DNA from 2 places in the Cupriavidus sp. OTU4054 genome. Region 2 is predicted to be linked to the other one. Evidence: predicted binding sites of a transcription regulator. Region 2 holds the regulator's gene; the other holds the start of a gene.
What was found. The regulator FliA, encoded in region 2, starts transcription of late flagellar genes. The targets are predictions, from matches to a motif close to CTAAAGTTTNNNNNNNNNNNGCCGNTA.
Positions count from the first base shown of each region.

Region 1: the regulator FliA is predicted to act here: its motif matches at 6,380-6,406, upstream of AAHB16_RS06390 (YjfB family protein).

Region 1 covers NZ_JASATF010000003.1:342,223-350,183, reverse strand. Annotated here, with positions in the region: gene AAHB16_RS06420 (glycosyl hydrolase family 18 protein) at 1-1,311, opposite strand, end outside; gene AAHB16_RS06415 (helix-turn-helix transcriptional regulator) at 1,630-2,271, shown strand; gene AAHB16_RS06410 (ornithine cyclodeaminase family protein) at 2,261-3,241, shown strand; gene AAHB16_RS06405 (threo-3-hydroxy-L-aspartate ammonia-lyase) at 3,262-4,230, shown strand; gene mdtD (multidrug transporter subunit MdtD) at 4,252-5,679, opposite strand; gene AAHB16_RS06395 (hypothetical protein) at 5,932-6,288, shown strand; gene AAHB16_RS06390 (YjfB family protein) at 6,463-6,645, shown strand; gene AAHB16_RS06385 (putative bifunctional diguanylate cyclase/phosphodiesterase) at 6,888-7,961, shown strand, end outside.
Region 2 covers NZ_JASATF010000012.1:25,005-32,965, reverse strand. Annotated here, with positions in the region: gene AAHB16_RS15625 (trifunctional serine/threonine-protein kinase/ATP-binding protein/sensor histidine kinase) at 1-2,716, shown strand, start outside; gene AAHB16_RS15620 (response regulator transcription factor) at 2,779-3,486, shown strand; gene AAHB16_RS15615 (sensor histidine kinase) at 3,615-4,481, shown strand; gene AAHB16_RS15610 (flagellar protein FlhE) at 4,489-4,956, opposite strand; gene AAHB16_RS15605 (RNA polymerase sigma factor FliA) at 4,956-5,672, opposite strand; gene AAHB16_RS15600 (MinD/ParA family ATP-binding protein) at 5,808-6,623, opposite strand; gene flhF (flagellar biosynthesis protein FlhF) at 6,627-7,961, opposite strand, start outside.

The sequences.
Region 1 (7,961 bases), on a different contig from region 2:
CGGCTGGCCGCCGCCGCCCGGAAACTCCCAGTCGATGTCGATGCCATCGAACACGCCCGCGCCCACCCCGTCGCCGCCGGCATTGCCGCCCGCGTCGAACGGCAGGTTGCCCTTGATGTAGACGTTGATGCAGGACGAGACCAGCTGCTTGCGCAGGGCGTCGGTCGAGGCGGCGCGGCCGAACCACTTGGACCACGTCCAGCCGCCGATCGAGATCATGACCTTGAGGTTCGGATACTTCTTCTTGAGCTGCAGCAGCTGGTTGAAGTTGCCCTTGAGCGGGCCGGCCTTGCCATTGCGCGGGTCGTCCCAGGCGAAGCCCCATGCGTCGGACGTACCGTCCACCGATTCCGCGCTCGTGAAGCCCTTCTGGTAATCGGCCCAGCCGTCGCCGCCGGTGCCCGCCTCCGGGTTGTTCGGATCGGTCGCGCCGGGTTCGGCCTTGGTGATGATGTCGCATTCGTAGCCGCCGTTCTTTGCGTAGACGTTGCCGAAGGCGTAGTTGATGAACGTGAGATGGCGCGCGGCGCCTGACGTGTCGACGTTCTTGAGCTTGTAGTTGCGGCCGTAGATGCCCCACTGGGCAAAATACCCACCGACCTCGCGCCCGCCCGATGGCGCCGGGCTGGGCGCCGGGCTGGGCGCTGGGCTAGGCGCCGGGCTAGGCGCCGGGCTAGGCGTCGGTGCAGGCGCAGGTGTCGGGGCCGGTGTCGGGGCCGGTGTCGGGGCCGGTGTCGGGGCCGGGCTCGGGGCTGGCGTTGGGGCCGGGGCCGGGGCCGGACCCGGCGTAGGCACCGGTGCCGGGCTCGGCGCGGGCGCGCCCGAGCAGGCGCCAAGATCTTCCCATACCCCCCACGTCCCGGACTGCGCGGGATTGTCCCCCTGCGTCCACCACTTGTTCCGATAGTTACGCCCGTTGTAGGTCACGCGCGTCCCGGCTTCCGCATACGCCTGCCCCGCGGCCCACGGCGCAAAGCACCCGCCAGCCGGAGCCGGAGCCGGCGAAGGGCTCGGCGTGGGTGCCGGAGCTGGCGTCGGCGAAGGTGAAGGCGACGGCGAAGGCGAAGGCGCAGGGGAAGGCGCCGGCGAAGGCGCCCCCGCCGGCCCAAGATCCCGCCACAACGTCGGCGAAGCCGCCGGATTCCACCCCGCGCCCGCAAACGCCGTATGCGCCTGCATCGCTTCATAGAGACGCCCGTTGTAAGTGACGCGCGTGCCCGTCGCATACGTGGCACCTTCCTGCCAGGCCTGCTGCGCAAAGGCCACACCGGCCATCATCGCGAATACCGCAGGCAACATTGAGCGTTTCATGACGCGCCCCCTTCTTCTGATTATGACGGCTACGAATTCCGCTTTTTTATAAAAAATCTTTAAAATAAAAACACGTTAAATCATCCCTCTGCAGCCACAGAAACGCTCTATTCAAGCCGAAAAGACCGCCCATATGAGCCGTAAAATCAGCATAGCCGCCCGCATGCGTTGCGCAAGTGTTTAAACATGAACCATCGATTAATTTAATCCCGATATAATCAATTCAATGACGATTCAAAAGATGCGCAGACAGGCGATCCAAAAAGTCGGCCCGATCGCCACCTTGACATTTCGTACAGCCTTGTACAAACTGTAAATATGAAATCCCGCCGCACGACCTCCCGCACCCCGGAACAGCGCGCCATGCTCGAGCAGCTGGAGCGCATCGCCGACGGCCTCGGGCAAACCCTCGCGCCGTTCTGCGAGGTCGTGGTGCACGACCTGCTGGCGCCGGATCAGGCCATCCTCGCGATTCACAACAACCTGTCCGGCCGCGAGGTCGGCGATCCCGCGACGGAACTCGGCATGGCCCGCATCGCCGACCCGGACTTCACGCAGATCCTCGCGAACTATGCGAACCAGTTCGCGGATGGCCGCCAGGCCAAGAGCACGTCCATCGGCATCAAGGATTCGAGCGGCCGCTATATCGCCGCGCTGTGCCTGAACCTCGACCTCACGCTGTTCCGCGGCCTGCAGAGCGCGATGAACCAGTTCATGCGCATGGACGCCGACGGTCCGCGCGAGACACTCGACCCCGCCGGCACCGATGCCATCCGCGCGCGCATCGACGCATTCGCCGCGCGCCACGCCACCACGCCGCGCGCGCTGCGCACGGACGAGCGCCGCACGCTGCTGGCCGAACTCCGCGCCGCCGGGCTCCTCGACGTGCGGCGCGCCATGGAAACCATCGCCGCGCACCTTGGCGTGTCGCGTGCATCCGTCTATAGCTATGCCCGCTGATGCCCAACTGCTGCTGCTCGACAAACACGCGGTCGAGTCGCTGCTGAACCCCGACGATGTCCTGCGCGCCGTGCGCGAGGCATTCACGCTCCACAGCGATCGCGAAGGCCGCGTATTCCCCGTCATCCGGGAACCGCTGCATACGGGCGGCGTGTTCGGCATCAAGGCAGGCGACGTCCCCGCGCAGGACCTGCTGGGGTTCAAGGCGGCGGGGTTCTGGCCATCGAATCGGCAACAGGGCGGCGAGCCGCATCAGGCCACGATCCTGCTCATCGATCCCGCGACGGGACGCCCGGTCTGCATGATCGACGGCAACGCGATCACCACCGCCCGAACGGGCGCGGCCGGCGGCATCGGCCTGCAAGCGCTCGCGCGGCCGGACAGCACATCGCTGTGCGTGTTCGGTACCGGCGTGCAGGCGCGCGTGCAGGCCGCCTTCGCGCTGCGGCGCCTGCCTTCGCTGCGCACCGTGCGTTATGTCAGCCACGGCGGCACGCCGGACCCCGCGTTCGAAGCCGCCATCGCCACACTGGCCGCCGGTATCGCTGTGTCGCACGACACCGACGGCAATCGCGCGGTCGCCGGCAGCGACATCGTCATCACCGCCACGCCGGGACGCGGCCCACTGTTCGATGCCGATGCCTTGCAGCCCGGCACACACATCAATGCGGTCGGTACCGATACGCGCGGCAAGCGCGAACTGCCGGCCGGCGTGCTCGAGCGCGCGATCGTCGTCGCCGACGACCGCGAGCAATCCGTCACGATCGGCGAGCGCCAATGGGCGCCCGGCGTGGCGTGCACCGAGATCGGCGACCTGCTGACAGGCAAGGCGTCCCTCGCGCGCCAGCCCGGCGATATCACCGTGTTCGACATGACGGGCCTGGCATTGCAGGACCTCACCGTCGGGCGCATGATCCACGAACGAGCCATGGCCGACGGCGTCGGGTGCGCCATCGCATGGCCCTGGTAACTCCACTACTGCCTCGATCCATGACCGATATCACCTTGCCCACTTACGCCGACATCGAAGCCGCCGCCAAACGGCTCGAAGGCTACGCGCACAAGACTCCCGTCATGACGTCCCGCACGGTCAACGACCTGCTCGGCGCCGAAGTGTTCTTCAAGTGCGAGAACCTGCAACGGATGGGCGCGTTCAAGTTCCGCGGCGGCTTCAACGCCCTCTCGAAGTTCACGCCCGAGCAACGCCGCGCCGGCGTGGTGGCGTTCTCGTCGGGCAACCATGCGCAGGCCATCGCGCTGTCCGCGCGCCTGCTCGGCATGCCGGCGACGATCATCATGCCGCACGACGCACCGGCCGCGAAGGTCGCGGCGACCAAAGGCTATGGCGGCAATGTGGTGATGTACGACCGCTACAAGGAAGACCGCGAGGCGATCGGCCGCAAGCTGGCCGAGGAGCACGGCATGACGCTGATTCCGCCGTACGACCATCCGGACGTGCTGACGGGCCAGGGCACCGCGGCCAAGGAACTGTTCGAGGAGGTGGGGACCCTGGACGCCATCTTCACGCCGCTGGGCGGCGGCGGGCTGCTGTCGGGCACGGCACTGGCCACGCGCGCGCTGGCGCCGCAATGCAAGATCTACGGCGTGGAGCCGGAAGCCGGCAACGACGGCCAGCGCTCGTTCCGCAGCGGCGAGATCGTGGACATCCCGACGCCGAAGACCATCGCCGACGGCGCGCAAACCCAGCACCTCGGCCACTACACGTTCGGGATCATCCGCCGCGATGTCACCGATATCCTCACCGCCACGGACGCGCAACTGATCGATGCCATGCGCCTCTTCGCCGCGCGCATGAAGATCCTCGTCGAGCCGACCGGGGCGCTAAGCCTCGCGGGCGCGTTCACGATCAAGCCCGAACTGCAGGGCAAGCGCATCGGCGTGGTGATCAGCGGCGGCAACGTCGATCTGGAACGTTTCTGCGAACTGCTGAAGCCGTAACGCTTCCGGCAGGGCCGGGGATCAGATCTCCCCGGCCTGCTTGACCTCCTCGCGCGTGCCCTTTGCCACCTCGGGCGGGAGTTGCAGGAAGATCCATGCCGATGCCGCCGTGATCACGCCGAGGCAGAGGAACGTCGTGTGGAACGCGGGCAGCACCGCCATGCCCGAATGGCGCCCGATACCCTGCTGGAACGTCGAGAGCAAGGCGCCCGCCGACGTCACGGCCAGGCTCATGGAGAGCATCTGCACCATCGACAGCATGCTGTTGCCGCTGCTCGCGGTATTGCCGCCGAGGTCCTTGAGCGTGACGGTGTTCATCGCGGTGAACTGGATCGAGTTGACCGCGCCGAAGATCGCCAGCTGCACGATCGTCAGCGCAAGCGGCCGTCCCGGCGCGATCAGCGCGAACGAGGCGATCACGATGCCGACCAGCACGGTATTGGTCATCAGCACGCGCCGATATCCGTGCTTCTCGATCAGCGTCGTCGCCAGCCGCTTCGCACCCATGCCGGCGGCCGTCACCGGCAACATCATCAGCCCCGCGTCGAAGGGCGAGAAGCCCAGGCTCACCTGCAGCGTGAGCGGAATCAGGAACGGCATCGCGCCATTGCCGATGCGCGCGAACAGGTTGCCCAGCAATCCGACGCTGAACGCATGGATGCGGAACAGCCGCAGCGGAAACAGCGGCTGCTGCCGCCGTCGCGCGTGCAGTACGTACACGGTCAGCGCGCCCAGACTCGCGATCAGCAGCATCAGCACCACGGCCGGCTGGAACCCCAGTTCCGCCAGCCCATCGAGCGCGAACGACAGGGTCACCATCGCCGTGGCGAGCAGGAAGTAGCCGCCGAGGTCGAACGGCCCGATGCCGGGCAGGCGCGCATTGGGCATGAAGCGAACGGTCGCCAGCGCCCCGATCACGCCCACGGGCACGTTGATCAGGAAGATCCAGTGCCAGGAGAACGTCTGCGTGAGCCAGCCGCCGAGCGTCGGCCCGATCAGCGGACCGATCATCCCGGGAATCGCCACGAAGCTCAGCGCCTGGAGATACTGGTCGCGCGGAAACGTCCGCAGTACCGACAGCCGCCCCACCGGCAGCAGCATCGCGCCGCCCACGCCCTGCACCACGCGCGCGATCACGAGCACCGTCAGCGATTGCGCCCACGCGCATAGCAGCGAGCCCAGCACGAACAGCGCGATGGCCACCTGGAAGATCGTGCGCGTGCCGAACCTGTCCGCCAGCCAGCCCGACGCCGGAATGATCACGGCCATCGTAAGCGAGTACGCGATGATGACCGACTGCATCCGCAGCGGACTCTCCCCGAGGCTCGCCGCCATCGCAGGCAGCGCGGTATTGACGATCGTCGAGTCGAGCGTCTGCATGAAGAAGCCGACCGCGACGACCCACAACATGATGCGCAGGTTGCGGTCGTCGGGCAGAGAGGTGGGCATTCGGGAAACTCCGGATGGGGGGCGCTGCAAAAACCGAAACCTTATGCCCGGCAAGCCCCCGAGGCAAGTCGGCCGATCGCCGACAAGCGAAATTGATGCATCGCAGCATCGAAACCCTCATTAGTTGGGCAATACCGGTAATACCTTGGTTTGGGGGTGTCTGGAAACTTCTTCCGCACAAGGGTACGCTGAGGGGCAGCCCGTGCGCGCGCATCGGTTCGGGAGCATTCCCCACCCTAGACAGGAGTCACCATGAAGACCATCGTTGCCCTCGCCGCCCTCGCCCTGCTGTCCACCGGCATGGCCCACGCGGCGGGCCCGGCCAATCCGGCCGACCGCTATGACTACAACATGCGGACGACCAACAAGGACGGCTACGTTCCGGACCCGAACCGCATCAGCAACAAGGACGGCTACACGCCCGACGCCAATCGCGTGACCAACAAGGACGGCTACGTCCCGGATACGGCCAAGAACGACAAGTTCGACCCGTACACGCAGGGCGCGCGCCAGAACACGGCCAGCGCGCTGGTCGACGACAAGGCCGCGAAGCCGGCCAAGAAGAAGTCGTCGGCCCACAAGAAGGCTCCGGCCGCCGCCGCGAAGTAAGTCGGCGCCCCTAGCCGGCGCCCTGCCCGCCGGCCCCCCTCTCCCCTCGGGAGAGGGGGAACACCCCCTCCGAAAATCCTTCACCCTTCCCCTCAGGAATACTTCCACCGTGCCGTTAACGGTCGATGCAGGGAGTTCTCTCCCATGCTTTTCTCAACCGATCGGACGACACTCATGGATACTTCCGTTGTCAGCGCGGCCAGCAATGCGGGGGCGAATCCCGTACCGCTGGTGATGCTGCGCAAGGCGCTGGACATGCAGGCCGCAGGCGTGGCCGCCCTGCTTCAGGGCATGCCGCAGGTCACCCCAGCCAGCAACCCCCCGCATCTCGGCCAGAACATCGACATCAAGGTTTGATGGAATGGGCGCCGGGCGTTGTGCGAAAACGCCAACTGCCCGGCATCCGGCAACCTGCGGACATCGCCAAGCGTAAGCCCTCGTATTAGAATCGGTCGCTTACTTGTCATTCGTTGCCGCCAGCCTGGTGGATTTCTGGAGATTGCGTTGTTGCACGCTGGCTCTTGTCCGGTGTTTTTGTTCGGGTCCCGACTCATGTCGTCCACGCACGCGAACCAGAGAAACCCACGCTGAGGAACTCGATGACCTCGATTACGTTTGATGTGGCTCTGGCTCACGACCCCGTCGATCGGGATTTCGTGGCGCTCGACGCGCTGTCCGCGGTGTCGGGCGAGAGTGCGGAAGAACGCGCAGCCGAACGCGAAGGCTGGGCATTGCTGGAAGCCACGGGCGACCTCGCCCTCCAGACCGGGACCGCCGGGCGCATCCGTCGCGCCACCGAGTCCTCGGCGCTGCTGCTCGACTACCCCCGCGAATACCTGCTGCGCGTGTCCGTGCTCGATATCGTCGCGGCCGAGGAACGCCAGCGCCTGGCCTGGCTGCTGCAACGCTGCGCGCAGGACGGCACGGTGCGCCGCGACCGTTTCCGGTTCGTCTGCGGCATCCGCAGCAGCCGCTGGATCGACCTGCGTATCACGCGCCGTGTCATCGATGACCGCGTCGATGACCGCACCAATACCCGCACCGACGACCGCGTCGATGATCGCGCCGGGGAGCGCACGGAACTGCTGCTGACCGGTCACGACGTCACGGATTGGGTCGAGAACGAACGCCAGCTCGTCGAACTCTCCTATCAGGACCCGCTCACGGGCGCCGGCAACCGTGCCTACATGCGCAAGCGCATCGCCGAGTTCTCGGCGCGCGGCACGCCGGGCCAGCTGTTCGCGCTGGCGCTGATGGACCTGGACGGCTTCAAGAAGGTCAACGATTCGCTCGGCCACGAGTTCGGCGACGCGCTGCTCAAGGAAATCGGCAAGCGCCTGCAGGACGCGCTGCGCTCGCGCAATATGGTCGCGCGGCTCGGCGGCGACGAATTCGTGCTGCTGCTAGAGGGGCTCGACTCCGAATCGGAAGCGATACGCATTCTCGAGCGCGTGATCCACGTCTGCCGCCAGCCGTTCCATCTGGGCGGCTGCCAGGTGCGTATCACCACGAGCATCGGGCTCGCATTCGGCGGCACCGCCTCTCCCGCCGGAAATCCCGCCGGAAATCCGGCCGACATGCCGCTGACGGAATCGCAGTGGCTGCGCCGCGCCGACCTTGCGATGTACGAGGCCAAGGCGCTCGGCAAAAACCGCTATTGCCTGTATTCGCCC
Region 2 (7,961 bases):
CGGCGTATTCGGCGCCGGCCTCGCGCGCCTGCGCGTGGCGCTGTACACGACGCTCGGCGCGTACGAGATGGCCCTGTGCGTCGGCCAGGCGTTTCTCGCGCGCGCCGGCATTCACCTGCCGCCGCAGGCTGCCGACGACGACGTCGCGCGCGAACATGCCCAGTTGCGCGGCTGGCTCGACCGGCACGGCATCCATGGACTGCGCGCGCTGCCTGTGGCCACCGACCCGCTACGGCATGCGCTGACCGATATCGTCGCCGACCTGGTTCCCGCCGCGTTGTTCACGGACCAGCGCATGTTCGACCTGTTGCTGCTGCGTGGCGTCAACCTCGCCATCGCCTACGGACACTGCGACGGATCGGCGTACGTCTACGTCTGCATGAACATGATCGTCGGCATGCGCTACGACGACTACGCAGCCTCGCGCGCATTCGGCGAACTTGCGCTGCACCTGGTCGACGAGCGCCGCCTCGAACGCTATCGCGGCCGCGTGTACATGGCATTCGGCGCGCTCGTCGTGCCGTGGATCATGCCCGCCCGCGCCGGATGTCATTACATCCGCCGCGCGTACGACATCACCGTGGAGAGCGGCGACCATACGTTCGCGGTGTACTGCACGCGCAACGAGGCCAGCGTCATGCTGTTCGCGGGCGATGCGCTCGACGACGTCCGCGCGACGGTCGTGCGCGGACTCGCAATCGCGCGCGACGCGAACTTCCAGCTCGTGGTGAACTCGCTGCTCGCGCAATGGGCCCTCCTCGGCCGCTTGCAGGACGCGGTCACGAACGAGGAACCGCTGCCGCCCGAACCGCCCATGGACCAGCCCGCCACGCTCGTCGACTGCGCGTACTGGGTCCATCGGCTACAGGTCGGCCTGCTGTTCGGCGACCTCGATGACGCCCTTGCTGCACGCATCCGCGCGGAAGCGTGCGGCGACGCCGCGCGTGCGTTCGTCGAGACGGGCGACCTGCCCTTCTATGGCGCGCTGGCGTTGCTCGCATTGCCTTTCCGCCATCCGGATCAGGAAGCGGCGCTGGAGCGCCATATCGCCGACCTGTCCCGCTGGGCGCACGCATGCCCGGACAATTTCACCGCGCGCAAGGAGCTCGTCAGCGCGCAGCTCTCGCGTCTGCAGGGCCGGCCCGGCGATGCCAGCGACGCCTATGCGCGCGCCGTGCAGCACGCGCGCCGGCACGGCTTCACGCAAGTGGAGGCGCTGGCGGCGGAACTCGCCGCGGACTTTCATGCGCACCGTGGCGACGAGATTGCCGCGCACGCCTATCTGCGCCACGCGCGCGGCGCATGGGAGCGCTGGGGCGCCACAGCGAAGGTACGTCAGCTGGAGATGCGCCATCCGGGGCTGTTCGATACCGACGCGGGCACGCCGGGCGCGGGCCGCCTGCGCGAACTCGACGTCCAGGCGGTGCTGCGCATCTCCACCGCGCTGGCGAGCAATATCGTTCCCGCGCGGCTCGTCGATACGCTGATGCAGACGGCACTGGAAAGCGCGGGTGCCGAACAGGGCGTGCTCGTGCTCGTGCGCGACGGCGTGTGGCAGGTTCCCGCGCGCGCGCAAGTGGTCGATGGCGCGATCGTCGTCACGCAGGAACCCGCCGTGCTGGGGTTCGACGTGCTGCCGGTATCGATCGTGCAGGCCGTCGCGCGGACCCACGAACGCCTCGTCATCGACGACGTGCGCGATGCCAACGCGCATGCGTCCACGTATGCGCAGGACGCGTACCTCCGCCGCCATCAGCCCCGCTCGATCCTGTGCGTGCCGCTGATGCGCTACGCGACGCTCGTCGGCGTGCTGTATCTGGAGAACAACCTCGCGGCCAACGTCTTCACCGCGGCCAAGGCTGGCGTGCTCGAGGTCATTGCGTCGCAGGCGGCATTCGCGCTCGAGAACGCGCGGCTCTACGAGGCCCTGTTCGAGCAGAACGCGCAACGCACGCGGGCCGAGGCGCAGTTGCGCACGGCGCTCGACGAGCTCGAGCGCGCCAGCCGGCTCCGCGCGATGGGCGAACTCGTGGCATCCATCGTGCACGAGGTGGGACAGCCGCTGGCCGCCGTGAGCACCTCCGCCAGCGCGGCGCTGCGGTGGCTCGACCACGATCCACCCGATATCGTCGAGACGCGCCAGATGCTCGCGCATATCGGTGCGAGCGCGACACGCGCCAACGCCGTCTTCCAGAACCTGCGCGCGAAATCGCGCACGACGGCGCCCCATTTCGAGCCCATCGACCTCGGCGACGCCCTGCATGAGGCCATCACCTTCGTCGCGCGCCCGCTCGAAGCGCTCGGTGTCCTGCTGAGCCTGCATATCCCGGAGCCGCCGCTGACCGTGCATGGCGACCGCATCCAGCTCCAGCAGGTGGCCATCAACCTCCTGATGAACGGCGCCGAATCGATGGCCGGCATCCCCCGCGATGCCCGGCGGCTCTCGCTCACCTGCGTGTCCGGCACCGATGCCCGCGGCGACGCGGTCGTGCGCATCATCGTGGAGGACAGCGGGTGCGGCATCGACCCGGCCATCGCGGACCGCCTGCTCGAGCCGTTGTTCACGACCAAGCAGAATGGCATGGGCATGGGACTCGCCATCGTCAACTCGATCGTCGATGCGCACGGCGGCCTGCTCGCCTTCGTGCCGCGCGAGCACGGCGGCACGCGCGCGACGGTCTCGCTGCCCAGGCAACGGCCCGCACACCTGACGTGACCGCCGGGCGCGCTTTCTGATACCGTTGCCACTCACACCCTCACGCATTGATTCCTCTCACCATGACCCACGCACCGTCGCCCCGCCCCGCGGGGAGCATCACCCGCCGCACGGGCGGCGCGGCCGGTACGCCTGAAAAGGCGGAGGCCCGGGTAGCCTATATCGTCGATGACGACGAGCTCGTGCGCGGCGCGCTAAGCAGCCTGCTGCGATCGATCCACCTGGAAGTGCGCGCGTACGGCTCCGTCGAGGAGTTCCTGGCCGCGCCGCGCCATCCGGACGCGCCATCCTGCCTCGTGCTCGACGTGCGGCTGCGCGGACAAAGTGGACTTGCATTTCAGAAGTCACTGGCCGACAGCGGCGAATCGCATATGCCGATCGTCTTCATGACCGCCCACGGCGACATCGCGATGAGCGTCAAGGCGATGAAGGCCGGGGCCGTGGACTTCCTGGCCAAGCCCTTCCGCGACCAGGACATGATCGATGCCGTGGTATCGGCGATCGAACGCGATGCGGCGCGCCTCGAGGTCGAGCGCTCGCTCAAGGACCTGCGCGCGGGCTGGGAATCGCTGACCCCGCGCGAGCGCGAGGTGCTGGAACTCGTGGCGAAGGGACTGATGAACAAGCAGATTGCCGACGTCATGGGCATCGCGCTGATTACGGCCAAGCTTCATCGCGGGCAAGCCATGCGCAAGATGGACGCCTGCTCGGTGGCCGATCTCATGCACAAGATGCAGTTGCTCGGTCTGGGGTTCCGACCTCCCGCCTAGCGCCCTCACACTTTGGTAAGGGGTCTCCGAACCCTCGTTTGCTGGTGCGTCGCCGCGTCCCGTGGTGTCATCGCTACCGTGCCGATTGATCCATCCGATTGATCCGTTTACGGCACGAGGAGACCATCATGACATTCCATCCGGACCTGCCGGGCATGATCCTGGCCGCGCTGGCTGGCCTGGGCGCGCTCGCCGCGATGCATGCATTCGTCCAGCACATGGCGATCGTGCGGCTCGCCAAGGCCATCGAAGCGCACGGCGGCGAGGGCAGCCCGCCCGTGCTGCCCGATACGGGCGTGACCGCCGTGGCGAGGCTCGCGCGCGCGATCAACGGCTGCCGCACGCGCAATGCGCAGCGCGAGACCGAACTGCTCGAGGTGCTGGCCGCTTACGCGCATGACCTGCGTACCCCGCTTCAGCGCATGCGGCTGCGCTGCGATCTGCTCGATGACGAGGACATGCACCGCGCGATGACGCGCGATCTGATCGAGATGCGCGACCTCGTGGAGGCCAGCCTCGCCTGCGCGCGGCTGCGCCGCAGCACCACCGAACCGATGCGCCGCGTGGACGCCGACGGCCTGATCGTCCGCCTCGTCGAGGACTATCGCGATACGGGCCGCGTCGTCGAACTGCATGGCCGCGTCGGCAAACCCGTGATCACGTGCCCGCACGCGCTGCGGCGTGTGCTCGTGAACCTCATCGACAACGCGCTGCACTACGGCAGTCATGTAAGGCTGTGCGTGCGCGTGAACGCGCGAGGCCTGGAGTTTGCCGTCCAGGATTCGGGGCCGGGCATCGCGCCCGCGGAAATGGAGGCGGTGTTTGCCGCGTGGTATCGCGCGCCGGCGACGGCCACACGCGTGCCGGGCACGGGGCTGGGCCTCGCGATCGCGCGCAGACTGGCGCTGGCGATGCGTGGCGACCTGCAACTCGAGAACCGCCACGCCGGCGGTCTCGAGGCACGACTGACGCTGCCGTTAGGACAGCTCGAATGACGCTGGATCAGCGGTAGTTGACCGTGACCTCGTTGCTGCGCCCCTGCAGCGCCGGCAGGATGCCCTGTCCGGGGACGCGAAAGGCAAACACGAACCCTTTCGCCGCATCGTCGCCGCGGAATGCATCGGTCTTCCCTTCGGGCGAAGACAGCAGCACGCATCGCTCGGCATTGCAGAGATACGCCTGCAGATCGACCGGCGGCACACGCACGAAGCTGTAGCGCCATCGCACCGACGTGATCACGCCCTCCGATTGCGGCATCATGCCACTGGGCTGGATCGGCGCCGACAGCGTGCGCTGTCCGCGGCCGGTGATGGTCGGGCCGACGACGGACGCATTCCACGCGTGGCGCGATCCGAGTTCAAGCGTGGTGCGGGTCATGCCGTCGGGCGGGGCGGCAAGCGCGCCAGCCGAGGCTGCCGCGGCCAGCACGGCCGCGCAAAGAAGCGCGGGAGCAGGAGCCGGCCGCCGCATCACAGCAATCCGCGCAGCTGGTTGCGCAGGCGCGTAATGGCCTGGCTGCGGATCTGGCAGACGCGCGACTCGGTCACCTCGAGCACGGCGCCGATCTCGCGCAGGTTCAGTTCCTGGTCGTAGCACAGCGACAGCACGAGCTTCTCGCGCTCCGGCAGCTTCTCGATCGCGCGAATGAGCGCCTCGCGCATGCCGCTTTCCATCAGCACCGTGAGCGGATTCGCATCGTCGGTCACGCCGAGATGCCGGTCGAGAAAATCTTCCTCGCCCGATCGCTCGAAGTCTTCGTAGTGCAGCAGCTGGCAGCCGTACACCTCGTTGAGCAGTTGCTGATATTCCTCGAGCGGCAATTCCATTTCGGCAGCCACTTCGGAATCCACGGGCGTGCGGCCGAGCTTCTGCTCGAGGCTTCGCTGCGTGCGTTCGATGCGGCGCGTGAACTGCCGCAGGCTGCGCGACTGCCAGTCGTTCGCGCGCACCTCGTCGAGCATCGCGCCACGAATGCGCTGGCTCGCGTAGGTTTCGAAACGCGCGCCATGGTTGTCTTCGTAGCGCTTGGCCGCATCGAGCAGGCCGATCATGCCGGCCTGGATCAGGTCGTCGATCTGAACGCTGGCCGGAAGCTTGGCCGCCAGTTGCAACGCGATGCGTCGCACCAGAGGCGCATGTGTCTTGACCACGTCTGCCTGTTCGAGCTTTCCCTGAATCGTGTACATGGTGGAACTCTCGGTTAATGCTGGTTACTCTGCCGGCGCCTCGTTGTTCGAAGTACCGGCTGGCTTTTGGTCGGTCTTGTTCTTGTCGACTTCTTTCTTGACTGCTTGTTGACTGCTTGTTGACTGCTGTCGTACTTACGCGGGCATGGCGGCAGCCATGCTTCGCGATGCTGCCGCGTCCGCGCGCAGGGGCCAGCCATTGACGGCGCCGGCCATGCGACGCAACGCCGTGGTGGCCGCGGCGGCCGGAAAGGCCTCCACCACGCAGCGTCCGAGGTGCAGGCCGCGCATGACCAGCGGATCGACTGGCAACGCGCCCGCACTGCTCGCTTCCACACCGAGGTACTGGCCCGCCGTGCGCGCCAGGTTCCCGGTGATTGCCGCGACGGCTGCTTCGCTGGTCGCCATGTTGACGACCAGATGGAAGCGCCGGCACGCGTAAAGATGGTGCAGCCGCTTGATGCACGCATAAGCGGCCGTGATCGACGTGGCATCGGGCCGCATCACGATCACGAAGTTATGGGCCGCGCCCGCCAGCGGCGACAGCGAACCGTCCTGCATGGCGCGCGCGTCGATGACTACCGTGCGCACGTCGGGCAGTGCCCGGCCATCGAACCCGACGCCGGCCGCCACGCTGCCCGCCGGCAACACGGCCAGTCCGCTCGCGGGGCGTGTGCCCAGCGCTTCGGCCAGCGCCGTACGTCCGGCAAGCACGTCGGCGAGCGACGCGTTGGGCGTGGCCCCGGCCAGCCGCGTGGCGCGCGCGCCGTGCCGGTCTTCATCGACGAGCAGCACACGCTCGCCCTGGAGCGAGAGCGCGTTCGACAAGCCGAGCGCGACCGTTGTCGCACCCGCGCCGGGTTCGCTGGCCACGACCGCGATGCGCCGCGTCACGCGCGGTGCCAGCATGCGGCGCAGGCTTTCGGCCTGATCGGAACCGAGGATGGACAAGGCTTACTCTCCCATCGATGCCATTTGCATGGCATCTGCCGATTCGGCATCCATCGAACGGGCGAACTGCGTTGCGGCCAGTGCAGTCGACTGCGCGACAGGCTCGCTCGCGGGCGCGCCGGTCGCCGCCATCGAACGGCCCGGATAGTTCTCCAGCACGTCGAGCAGCGCGAGCAGACGGCCCATGCCTTCGTTCAGCACGGAACCCTGCACGGGGGCATTGACGCGCGCGAGCGCGCGGCCGGCAAGACGCGACAGGAATGCGGGCGCGGTCGGGCTCGGCGTATGCTGCAGACGCAGCGTGGTCAGGCCCAGCTGGATCGAAACGAGGTGACCATAGGTCGATGCATCGGATGCGGAGCCGTCGGCGGCGTCGCCACCCTGGCCCGCTTCCTGCGCGAAATGTTCCACCGCGTGGCGCAACGTACGGAACTGCTCCTCGGCCGCATCGGCCCAGCGCGACCAGCGCGCGACCCGCGCCGCGTCACCGGCCAGTGCGGCGTCGCAGAGCATATATTCGGTGGCGAGCATCTCGCCGGTAGCGCGATCGACCAGACGCGACACCACGAGGCAGGCCTCGATGCCGGCTTCCGAACCGTCGGTACGCACACGCGCGGCGGTACGTACCTGGCCTTCCGGCACGCGCACCATGCAGTGGCCCAGCCATTGCACGGCATCGCGGTCGCGCCACGGCTGTTCGCCAATCGCATGGAACGTCAGCGTGTCGGCGATGGTGTCGAGCTTGTTGGCCACGCCGTTGGCGATCACGCGCGTGGTCTTGCGCATGCCGGCCACCCAGCGTTCGCCGGTCTGCTGCCAGCGCGCGAGCGTGGTCGTCGTCGGCAGCGACGCATGCAGGTTGACGACCGTCCGTGCGGCGGCCAGCGTCGCGCGCACGGTGGCGGCTTCGGCTTCGGCTTCCGCCTCGGCAAGCGACTGGCGCGTACGCGACGACGGCACGAGCGTGGTGGCCAGCGGCATGCCGTCACGGTCGGCGAGCCACAGCGTCTGCTGCAGCAGTTGCGGCGCGCGGCGGCCCTGCGTGGGCAGCGTGGCGGTGCCGGTCACGGCGAGCACATAGCGTTCGCACGCGCGCGCGGCGTCGCGGCACATCGTCAGGCGGACCTGCTGCGCGGCCTGGCGCAGGGCCGGGCCACCGACCGCGCGCTGCTGCCACAGCGAGCGCGCGAGTTCGAATCCGTATTGCGCGGCGTTCAGTTCCTCGACGCAGACGCCGACCGCGTTGGCGCTGTCGGTCAGAGAACGCAGCATGTCGTCGGCACCGCCCTGCGGGGCGGCGGGCGCGCGCGCTTCATCCACGGCTGCGGCGGCCTGACG